DNA from 3 places in the Chryseobacterium carnipullorum genome. Region 1 is predicted to be linked to each of the others. Evidence: riboswitches for the same ligand, from Rfam matches in the RefSeq annotation. Region 1 holds a riboswitch; each other region holds the start of a gene.
The links. A riboswitch is a leader RNA that binds a small molecule or an ion and turns the genes downstream of it on or off. The one in region 1 is predicted to bind S-adenosylmethionine.
Positions count from the first base shown of each region.

Region 1 (3,289 bases):
AAGGGCATGATAGTTTTTCACAAAATCTTTACTCGCAGTATTATCAACAACGATAAGATTTTCCAGCTGATTTTCTTTTGAGAAGCTGATCAGCTCTTCAACATTGGATGGATGTTGTGCTGTTAAAACCTCATCATTCCAATCTGCATTAAAGCCTTTTTTATTGAAAGCAATTTTTCTTGAATTGGCTACTGCCACTACCTTAAGGTCTATTTTTTTACGTCTTCTGATTTCTTCTGAAGACCGCAATACCTGTTCTATTAAAGTTTTCCCCACGTTTCCATGACCAATAATTGCCAAATGAACGGTTTTAGGTTTATTGAAAATTTCAGATTCAATAACATTCTTCGTTTTTTCATCCTGTGAGGAGGTCACTACAATATTGACTCTGTTTTCTCCTGCAACCTGGTTTAAAAGAAGAGGGAAAACATTATTTCTGGCCAATTCTGCCAAAACTTTATTGAAATCTTCCGCTACAAATCCAAGTACGGAAACATTATTAATGCTATAGATCTGTGAAACCTTTCCTGATTTTCTTTCTGCTTCAAATTCATCAATCAGACAGGCAACCGCTTTTTCTGCATCTGCCTCATTGACCAGAATAGAAAGTCCGTTTTCAATAGCCTGCTGGGAAATTACCCCTACACTGATTCGCGCTAAGGTAAGCGCCTTAAAAATCCTTCCGTCGATCCCGATTTCACCTAAGAAATCTTCTCCTTCAAATTTGATGATTGATCTGTTTTTTAAAAACTTAATCTCTTTCGCATTTTTCATCTGTTTCTAATTTTTTGTTTGTCATTTGTCAGATAAAACTTCGCTTCCGCGCCATTTCATTCTACAAAATATTATTTATGATATTATTTAATTGTTCGTATTCCATTAAGAAGGCATCATGGCCATGAATAGACTGTATCTCATGATAGAAAACATCTTTCTTTTTCGCCTTCAGCTTTTCAAAGCACATTCGAATTTCTGAGGCAGGAAAGAATAAATCTGTATCTACAGCGATCAGGTGCATTCGTGCTCCGATTTTTTCCAGTTGATCTTCGTGGGTATTAATATTCATCAGCAAATGATTCATCAGCTTATAAGACTCTAAACTAAATCTATCGTTTAATGAATTACCGTGATAGACAAGCCAGTCTTCTGACTCTAGCCGCTGATTTCCCTGATGATATCTGTTTTGAAATCTGTCATTTAAAGACTGGGGAGTTCTGTAACACAGCATAGCGTGAATCCTTGCTTTCTGCAGAGGTTCGTCATTTCCGTTCAGCAAAAATTTCTGAACCAGACACTGTGCGTGAAGCCAGTCATGCGTTTTAAAATCGCAGGCAATGGGGATGAATATCTCTGCGAGCTGTGGCTGTCTGGAAAGCATTTCCCAGGCAATTCCTCCTCCGAGAGAGCCTCCAATAATGGCATATATGTTTTTGATATGTAAAGCTTCGAGCCCTTTCAAAAATATTTGAGCAATATCTGAAGGGGTGAAGTCTTCGTATTCGTCAATTAAAAAATGATCATATCCGTTTCCGGGGATATTGAAACAGAGAACTGTGTATTTATTCGTATCGATCACATGATTTTCACCAATCAATTGTTTCCACCATCCTTTTTCTCCGGAGACATTTGAATTTCCGGTTAAAGCATGATTAACCAATATAAGAGGTGCGGTAAACAGGTCTTTCCCGAAGATCTGATAAGTCAACGGGATATGGTATTCCTTTTGGGAATGATTCTGATACGAAAGATGTATATAGTTTAGTTCTGTTTTCAATTCTATTATTATTTTAATACAATTGAAAATGCCACAGGAAATGGCTGAAAAGAACTTCAGTAAGTTATCTGTCCAAAATAAATTGGTAGAACGTAGCACCTTCTTTGCTTGCACAAAGGGTTGCTAAGGTTTCATAGGGTCTAATCCCTCAACCTTTCTTGATAACATTTTCAATATTTGAATGAACGCTCTGCAAAGATAAGTCTTTTCTTTTTAATTTTTCAAAAAAAAATATTTAATATTAAAAAAGCCTGTAATGATAAGTGTTTCAAGGCTATGTTAAGAATTCTTCAGATGAAAGGAATTGGAATTATTTTTCAAAAAAACTACCTTCGTATTGAAAAAAGTGATGAAATATGATTGTTGAAAAAGAAAGATTACAAGATTCCAAATGGAAAAACTGGGGTCCGTACGTAAGCAACCGGCAGTGGGGAAATGTACGTGAAGACTACAGCCCGAACGGAAATGCATGGCATTACGCCAACCATAATAATGCAGAAAGCTACGCCTACAGATGGGGAGAAGAAGGCATCGCCGGAATCTCTGATGTGAAACAGATTTTCTGTTTTGCATTTTCATTCTGGAACAAAAAAGATAAAATAGTCAAGGAACGTTTCTTCGGACTGAGTAATCCTCAGGGAAACCACGGGGAGGATATTAAAGAGATCTTTTATTACCTGGATAATACGCCTACTCATAGTTATATGAAAATGGTATACAAATATCCGATCAATGCATTTCCCTATGATGATCTGGTGGCTGAAAACGGAAGACGAAGCAAAAAGGAACCTGAATACGAGATTTTTGATACGGGAATTTTTGACAATGATGAATATTTTGATATTTTCATTGAATACTGTAAAGCGGATCACAATGATATTCTGGCAAGAGTAACGGTTCATAACAGAAGCAAACAAGATGCTCCTATTGTAATAGCACCGACTGCTTGGTTCAGAAATAACTGGAAATGGGGCTACAATACTTATAAAGGACAGATGAATGCTTCGTTCGACGGATGCATTGATATTAACCATGACAGCATCTCGATCAAAAAAATCTATTCGAGAAATCTGGCAGCGAAAAGTGCGTTTTGTGAAAATGAAACCAATGCCCCTAAATTGTATGGAGCGCCTTATACCGGAAATACGTACTTCAAGGACGGAATTAATGATCATATCGTTTATGGAAGTAATACGGTAAATCCTGAAAAACGAGGAAGTAAAGGTTCTTTTATCATTGATGATTGTATTGAAGCTGGACAATCGAAAACTTTTGATTTCAGGCTATGTCCTGAGGAAATTGACGGTCCTTTTGATCAGTTTGACGAGATCTTTGCCAGAAGAATTGCTGAGACGAACGAGTTTTATCAGGAGATTCAGAGTGAAACGACGAACGAAGATGAAACGAATGTCCAAAGACAGGCTTTTGCAGGACTTTTGTGGAATAAACAGTTCTATCATTACAATGTAGGAAAATGGCTGAAAGGCGATCCAAATCATAATGCTCCGAGAAATT
Region 1 is NZ_CP033920.1:752,024-755,312, forward strand. Features, by position in the region: gene EG346_RS03505 (ACT domain-containing protein) at 1-774, opposite strand, end outside; gene EG346_RS03510 (alpha/beta fold hydrolase) at 836-1,774, opposite strand; SAM riboswitch class I at 1,836-1,942, opposite strand; gene EG346_RS03515 (MGH1-like glycoside hydrolase domain-containing protein) at 2,131-3,289, shown strand, end outside.

Region 2 (3,289 bases), 880 kb from region 1:
AATTTTCCGATGGCATAATTCAGTCCTAAGGATGCTTTTGTTTTGGGAGACAGGGTTTCAATAATATTGATCTGATCGGGCCCGAAGAATTCATTTTGGGCAGGCACTAACTTTTCAGGAAAATGGAAATCTTTGATCTTTGTCTCAGTATAATTTCCTGCGAGATTGATATTTAAATTTCCACCGCCTACTTTCCAGTCATACGTTACTACCACATCAACGCCTTTTGTCTCGGTATCAATAGCATTGGCGAAAAACCTTCCGCTTTCTACGTTATACTCCGCCAGTCTTGGATCTGTGATATTACTGGTGATCACAATTCTATCCTTTACCCTGATCCAATATCCATCAACTGTGATCAGTAGTCTGTTGGCTGGCTTTACAGCAAATCCAGCACTGGCATTGACTGATGTTTCCTGCTTTAATGTATCGAATCCAAGCGCTTTTGCCGCATCGCTGTCGTTTCTGAAAATCCCTTTGGTCACAATGCCAGATCCTGAAGTAGAAATATCTGCATAGGAGTTGTTAAAATATTGCTGCTGAAGGGAGGGGGCTCTGAAACCAGTTCCCACCGCTGCTCTTATAGCATAGTCTTTTACAAATTCATATCTCAATGCCAGTTTTCCGTTCAGGGTATTTCCAAAATCTGAATAGTTTTCAAATCTCCCGGCAAGATCTATATTTAATTTTTTAGCAAGATCATAAGAAACATCTGCATATACCGCTGCTGAATGTCTGGATTTTTTCAAGGCATTATCCGGTGAAAAACCTATAAATGACTGTGAACCCCCATTGCCTTCAACCGTAGAATCAGGGCCGGAAGGATTCCCATTGATGTCATAACGGGTGTAAGAAGCTTCATCTCCTGCTTTGATTTGATATTGTTCAAAACGGAATTCTCCTCCAAAGGCTACATTAAACTGATTGATATTTTTAGATATATCAAGATTGACAGTATTCTGAAGGAAACTGTGAGCTCCTGCATAAAAACTTGTTGGAGATTTCGCTCCCAACGAAGCATTATTGGTATTATTCACATTATAATTGAACGTATTGCTTCCGAAAGTATTGCTTAAATCAATCAGCCAGTTGTTTACATTATATTTAGCTCCTAAAGCATAGGAGAAATCGTAGACCTGTGATCCCAGAGAGGCCTGAAATCCGTTTGGATAAATAGAAGAAACCACATTAGATGTTTCACTTGGCAGCCTTCTGAAACCAAATCCTTTTCCTTCTTTAATACTGAAACCTCCGAAAGAATAAAGTTTGAAGTTTTCACTCAAAGGATATTCTGAATTAAAAAACAATTGTGCCTGTCTGATCTGAGCATCTCCGATCTGGAAGTTAAAATCATTACGCGTCAATCCCCGTTCTCTTATTTTTTGATCGTCAGCTGCTCTCGCTGCATCAGGATCATCTGCAAATTCATACGCAAAATTATCTCCGAAAATATCAAGATCATGATTTTGAGTTCTTGTAGTCTTACCCCGGTGACTCAACTGCAGTGAGAGATTGATGTAACTGTCTTTTTTTCCAAGAGAGGATCCATAGTTGATTCCTGTCTGATAAGTTTCCCCGTCGTTTCTTCCAGTAATTCCGTAAGATGCCGATGCCGACGCTCCAATATCTTTTTTAAGGATGATATTCACAACCCCTGCAATAGCATCTGAACCATACTGTGCTGCCGCACCGTCTCTCAGAACTTCTATCCTGTCAATAGCAATCACCGGAATAGTACTGAGATCCGTTCCTACAGATCCGTTTCCGACCGTATTCTGATAATTCACCAGTGAGCTGGTATGCCTTCTTTTGCCATTGACGAGTACTAACACCTGATCAGGTCCCATTCCTCTCAGACTTACGGGATCAATATGTTCCGTGCCGTCAGAAGCTGATTGTCTTACCGCGTTGAATGAAGGGATCACATAGTTCAGAAGATCCTGAACTGTAGTTTGCGGTGCAGATCTCTGCAGTTTTTCTATATTGATAATGTCTACGGGAACCGGGGTTTCCAGTTTTGTTCTTTTGGCATTCCGGTTTCCTACAATGACCACATCTTCGATCTGAGTTCCTTTTTCCTGTTCCTGTGCGTTGACCAAAACGGATCCCAAGAGTATAACAGACAGGCTTAATTTTTTCATCTTTCGTTCTTATAAATTAATAATATACTTCTACGGACCTCATCCGCAGATATAAAAAGACTTCAAGAAATGGAATTGCTGCCAGAATATTGACTTTTCTCATCTTCCCCACAACGGGCTGGAATTAGCACCTTTACACTTTTTAGAGACGTGCAGGTTGCTAAGGTTTCATAGGGCCAAATCCCTCCACCTTTCTTGATAATCTACTGCAAAAGTAGACTAATATTTTTAATTACCAAAAAGTAGATTTATATATTCTGTGCTGTGAATAAAAAAGAGGGATCATGTCCTTTCATCATCCCTCTTTTTTCCATTTATTTAATCACCATCTTCTGGATAGCTGTGCCTGTTTCAGACCGTAAATGAACCAGATAGGTTCCGGAAGGATAGGCTAACTTCAATTCATAAGTTCCGTTTTCCTGAGGTAATTGAAATGAATCCATTTTTTTGCCGCTCATGTCAAAAATAACGATGTCTCCGTTTTTCACTTTGTGGTAAATCAATTTTACTAAACCATTTTTTACGGGATTATCTGCAATCTGAAGTGATAATTTATTCATTGCGTTGACATCAACGGTTGCAAGTGCTCCGGAGTAATTTCCAAAAACCCTGAATTCTCCAGGCTGCAACATAATAGGAGTTGTGGTAGAAGCAAAATTCGAGATCGTGTTATCCATCAGGTTCTGCCATTGCCCTGCATACGGAAAATAAGGAATAACATTTTGTGCGGACGTGGTATAATTGGCCAGCACAACAACGTTTTTCATTCCATTCAGGGTATTATCATATACATAAATCCTCGTGATCAGGCCCTCCGGGTCATTGGTAAGGTTGTTGGATTCTATTGTGTATGTTTTAGACTTGAAAACCTGGTGGCTATTTCTGATATTGATGATTTTAGCCCAGGTATCATATACCGCTTTTCTGCTGGCATTCGTATCATAGCCTAGTGTAAAGGCAACAGGTTTTTCATCGGTTCTGCATCCGCTGTTGATCGTACCGTTTGCACAACGGTTGATACTGAATTCGTAACCCAATTCTCCAAACTGCCAGATCATTTTAGGACCGGGAATGGTAAAAAATGTCGCCCCAAAAGTTTTCATTCTTTCTAAAGCAGTAGTAAGGTTGGTCACATTGTAGTTTCCGTT
Region 2 is NZ_CP033920.1:1,631,346-1,634,634, reverse strand. Features, by position in the region: gene EG346_RS07545 (TonB-dependent receptor plug domain-containing protein) at 1-2,141, opposite strand, end outside; SAM riboswitch class I at 2,238-2,346, opposite strand; gene EG346_RS07540 (alpha-amylase family glycosyl hydrolase) at 2,456-3,289, opposite strand, start outside.
Region 2: linked by a shared signal. The riboswitch ahead of EG346_RS07545 (TonB-dependent receptor plug domain-containing protein) and the one ahead of EG346_RS03510 (alpha/beta fold hydrolase) in region 1 are both predicted to bind S-adenosylmethionine.

Region 3 (3,289 bases), 960 kb from region 1:
GGCTTCAATTTGAGGAAGGTATCCATTCGGGGTAACCGCATTGATATTTCTTTCCGTGTTGGGCAGACGGAAGAATCCTCCGGCATTTCCCAAACGGTAGCTGTATCCTCCAAAGGAATAGACTTTCCAGTCTTCATTCACCGGAATTTCAGAATTGAAATAAAGTTGCCCCGACTGCAGCTTAGACTGCCCCGCTCTCAGGCTGAAATCTTTTCTTTCCAGGCCTCTGTAACTAAGCTCATCGTTAGTAAAATCTTTCCCTAGCAAACCTTGTAGGGCAGCAATACTATTCGCTCCTGAAATCTGATCTCTGAAATCCTGTGAAAAATAGCCTACCTGCGAGGCATATTGTTTGACGGTATTGATGATCTGCTGGCTGTTGGAAGTATTGGTAATATTTTTATATAATCCATCGATATTGACTCCATCCTGCAATGCTCTGTAATTAATGGCATTATAAGCGTTATAGATGTCTCCATGACGGACGCCCGCTCTTGAATACGGATCACGGTATTGTACCGATCCGGTAACATTAATGAAGCCTTTCTCACCTATTTTAGCTCCGTAATTCAGATCTGCGGAGATCGTCTGCCCGTCTACTCCTCCGGAAAAATTATTGGCGACAGGGGAAGCGTATCCTCCAAGGAAAACCTGTCCTGAAAGCCCTAATCTTTTTTTGAGTCCTAAATTCACGACTCCTGCAATGGCATCAGAGCCATATTGAGCAGACGCTCCATCTCTTAGTACTTCTATTTTCTCCAGAGCAAAAGCAGGGATTGCATTAAGATCTGTTCCTACCGAACCCCTTCCCGGAGTCAATGTCACATTGATCAATGAAGACTGATATCTTCTTTTACCATTAAGCAAGACCAGAACCTGATCCGGACCCAGTCCTCTGAGAAGAGCGGGATCTACAAAATCGGTTCCGTCATTGACCGTATGTGAAGTGGAAGAAAATGAAGGCACTACATAATTGAGGGCCTGACTGATATTGTTAACAGGACTTTGTCTTAAGATCTTTGAAATATTGATGATATCTACGGGAACCGGAGTGTCTGTAAGAGATCTTCCGGCTCCTCTTGATCCGAGGATGACTACATCATCTATTTTTTTGGATGTTGCAGAATCCGACTGTCCAAAGTAAAATGCTGAGATAAGAGCTGCTGAAGCTATGATTGTTTTTTTCTCGAAATTGCGCATGTGTTTTCTATTTTTTTGAGTAATTGTTTGTTTGATTTTTGGCAATAGTATTCCTGCAACCTTCTTGTAAGGTTACTTTTAAAAAGCCAAAATGGAAGTATTATTTTTTAAAGAAGTCTAGAAACAACAACCCATGCGCATGTAGAAATGGCATGAAAAGAGGTCAGAATAACGAAGTGACACTTCATGATCTGAGAAACGAAAATTTAAATTGGTCTTGAGGTTTCCCTTGTCTTTAAACATTGATTTTATTTTTAAAACAAAAATGTCAAGATGGGAAGAAATAGAGAATAAACATTTTTTCCGGGCATACCGGCTTATCTATTGTAGCACCTTGCTTGTTTTGCAGGTTGCTATCCCATCTATGAGATTCTTGATAATTACCTGGCAAAGATATAATTATTTCGGAATAAAAAAAATAATTGCTTAAAAATTTAACTTTTCGCAAATTTTGCCGTAACAAATTGCTCTTTTTTACGTCTAACTGAAGAGTAGTAAAAAAACATTATGAAAAAAACTATACTAGCTTTATCCCTTTTAGGGTCTTTTTTCGCTTATTCACAGGAAAAGAGCACGAGCAGTCCAGAGAAAGAAAAGCAGATCGAAGGCGTTGTCATTACCAAAACTAAAAAAGCCGTTGAACAGAAAGCAGACCGTACTATCTTTGACTTTTCTGAACAGCCTCAGCTGAATAACGGTAACGTTCTTGAGGGCATCAAAAAACTTCCGGGACTGGTCGCTACCGATATTGCGGGAATGATGTATCAGGGGAAAATCCTGGATGTATATCTGAACGGACGACCTCTTAATATTACCTCCAATGAATTAAATTCTTTCCTTGAAGGAATGCCGGCCAATTCAGTAGAAAAAATTGAAGTGATTACGCAGCCGGGAGCAGAATTCCCTGCCACCTCCGGAGGGGCGATCATGAATATCATCACGAATAAAAACGCCAATAAGTATTTAACGGCAACGTATTCGGGAAATTACTCTTTTACCAACTACGATAAGTTCAGAAGCAGAACAACCCATTCTGTGAATCTGAATGCAAGAAATAAACTATTCGGCTGGCAGCTGAATGTGGGCCAGAATTACCGTGAAAGTATGCTGAACGGTGATCAGGATGTTATACTGCACAATAATACAGACAGAATAGGGAGAGGTTATTTTGCTAAATCCGGTCTGACTTTTGATCTTGGACAGGACAGATTATTAGTGAACTACGATATTTATCACAATAATAACGACAATTATACTGCGAGTAGAGGGCTTGCCGACATCCTTGTGAACATTAATCCTATCACCTACCGTGAAGCTGATTATGAAGCATCAGATGTGGCTCATACCAACAACCTGAGACAGGAGGCTGTTGTGACGTATCAGAAGCGCTTCAGTGACAAATCTCAAAAGCTGGACTTCCAGTTCGGATATACAAAGTCTACCTCCAAATTCTCTCAGGATAATTTCTTCCAGAGAGGTTTCTACACTGACGCTACCCCTTTAGAACCTTTCCTTTTTTATCGTGGGGAAAATGTACTTGACAATCAATCAGATATGAGGGTAGCAAACTTCAAAATTGATTATTCACAGCCAATAAAGCTTATGGACGGTGGAAAAGTGAGCTTGGGAGGTTTGTATGAAAGACAGGATTATGATACAGAAAATAAAGGACTTACCAATTTAGAATACCAGAGACAAACCGCTTCTACTTATCTTGAATTCCAGGCAAAGCTTAAGAAGTTTGACTTTATATTAGGTACCCGTGCTGAAAATTATGATATTTCAGGAATTACAAGAACCATAAAGGATGGCGCTATTCTTGAAAGAGATCTTACCACATTCAATAAGTTTAAGCTTTTTCCTAATGCCAGCGTACAGTATAACCTGATGAACCAGGTTTACATTGCAGCGAACTACAATAAAAAGATCAGCCTTCCCAGTATTTCTGCCCTTAACCCGAATAACGTAACATTTGGCAGCCCGAACACCCAGGTAACAGGTAATCCGGATCTTCAGCCTACGATATTTGACAATTATGAAGTAAAAGTTTCAGCTTTTGATTATGCTTTTATCGGGTACAGCGTAAGTT
Region 3 is NZ_CP033920.1:1,711,480-1,714,768, reverse strand. Features, by position in the region: gene EG346_RS07915 (TonB-dependent receptor domain-containing protein) at 1-1,200, opposite strand, end outside; SAM-I-IV-variant riboswitch at 1,488-1,585, opposite strand; gene EG346_RS07910 (outer membrane beta-barrel protein) at 1,708-3,289, shown strand, end outside.
Region 3: linked by a shared signal. The riboswitch ahead of EG346_RS07915 (TonB-dependent receptor domain-containing protein) and the one ahead of EG346_RS03510 (alpha/beta fold hydrolase) in region 1 are both predicted to bind S-adenosylmethionine.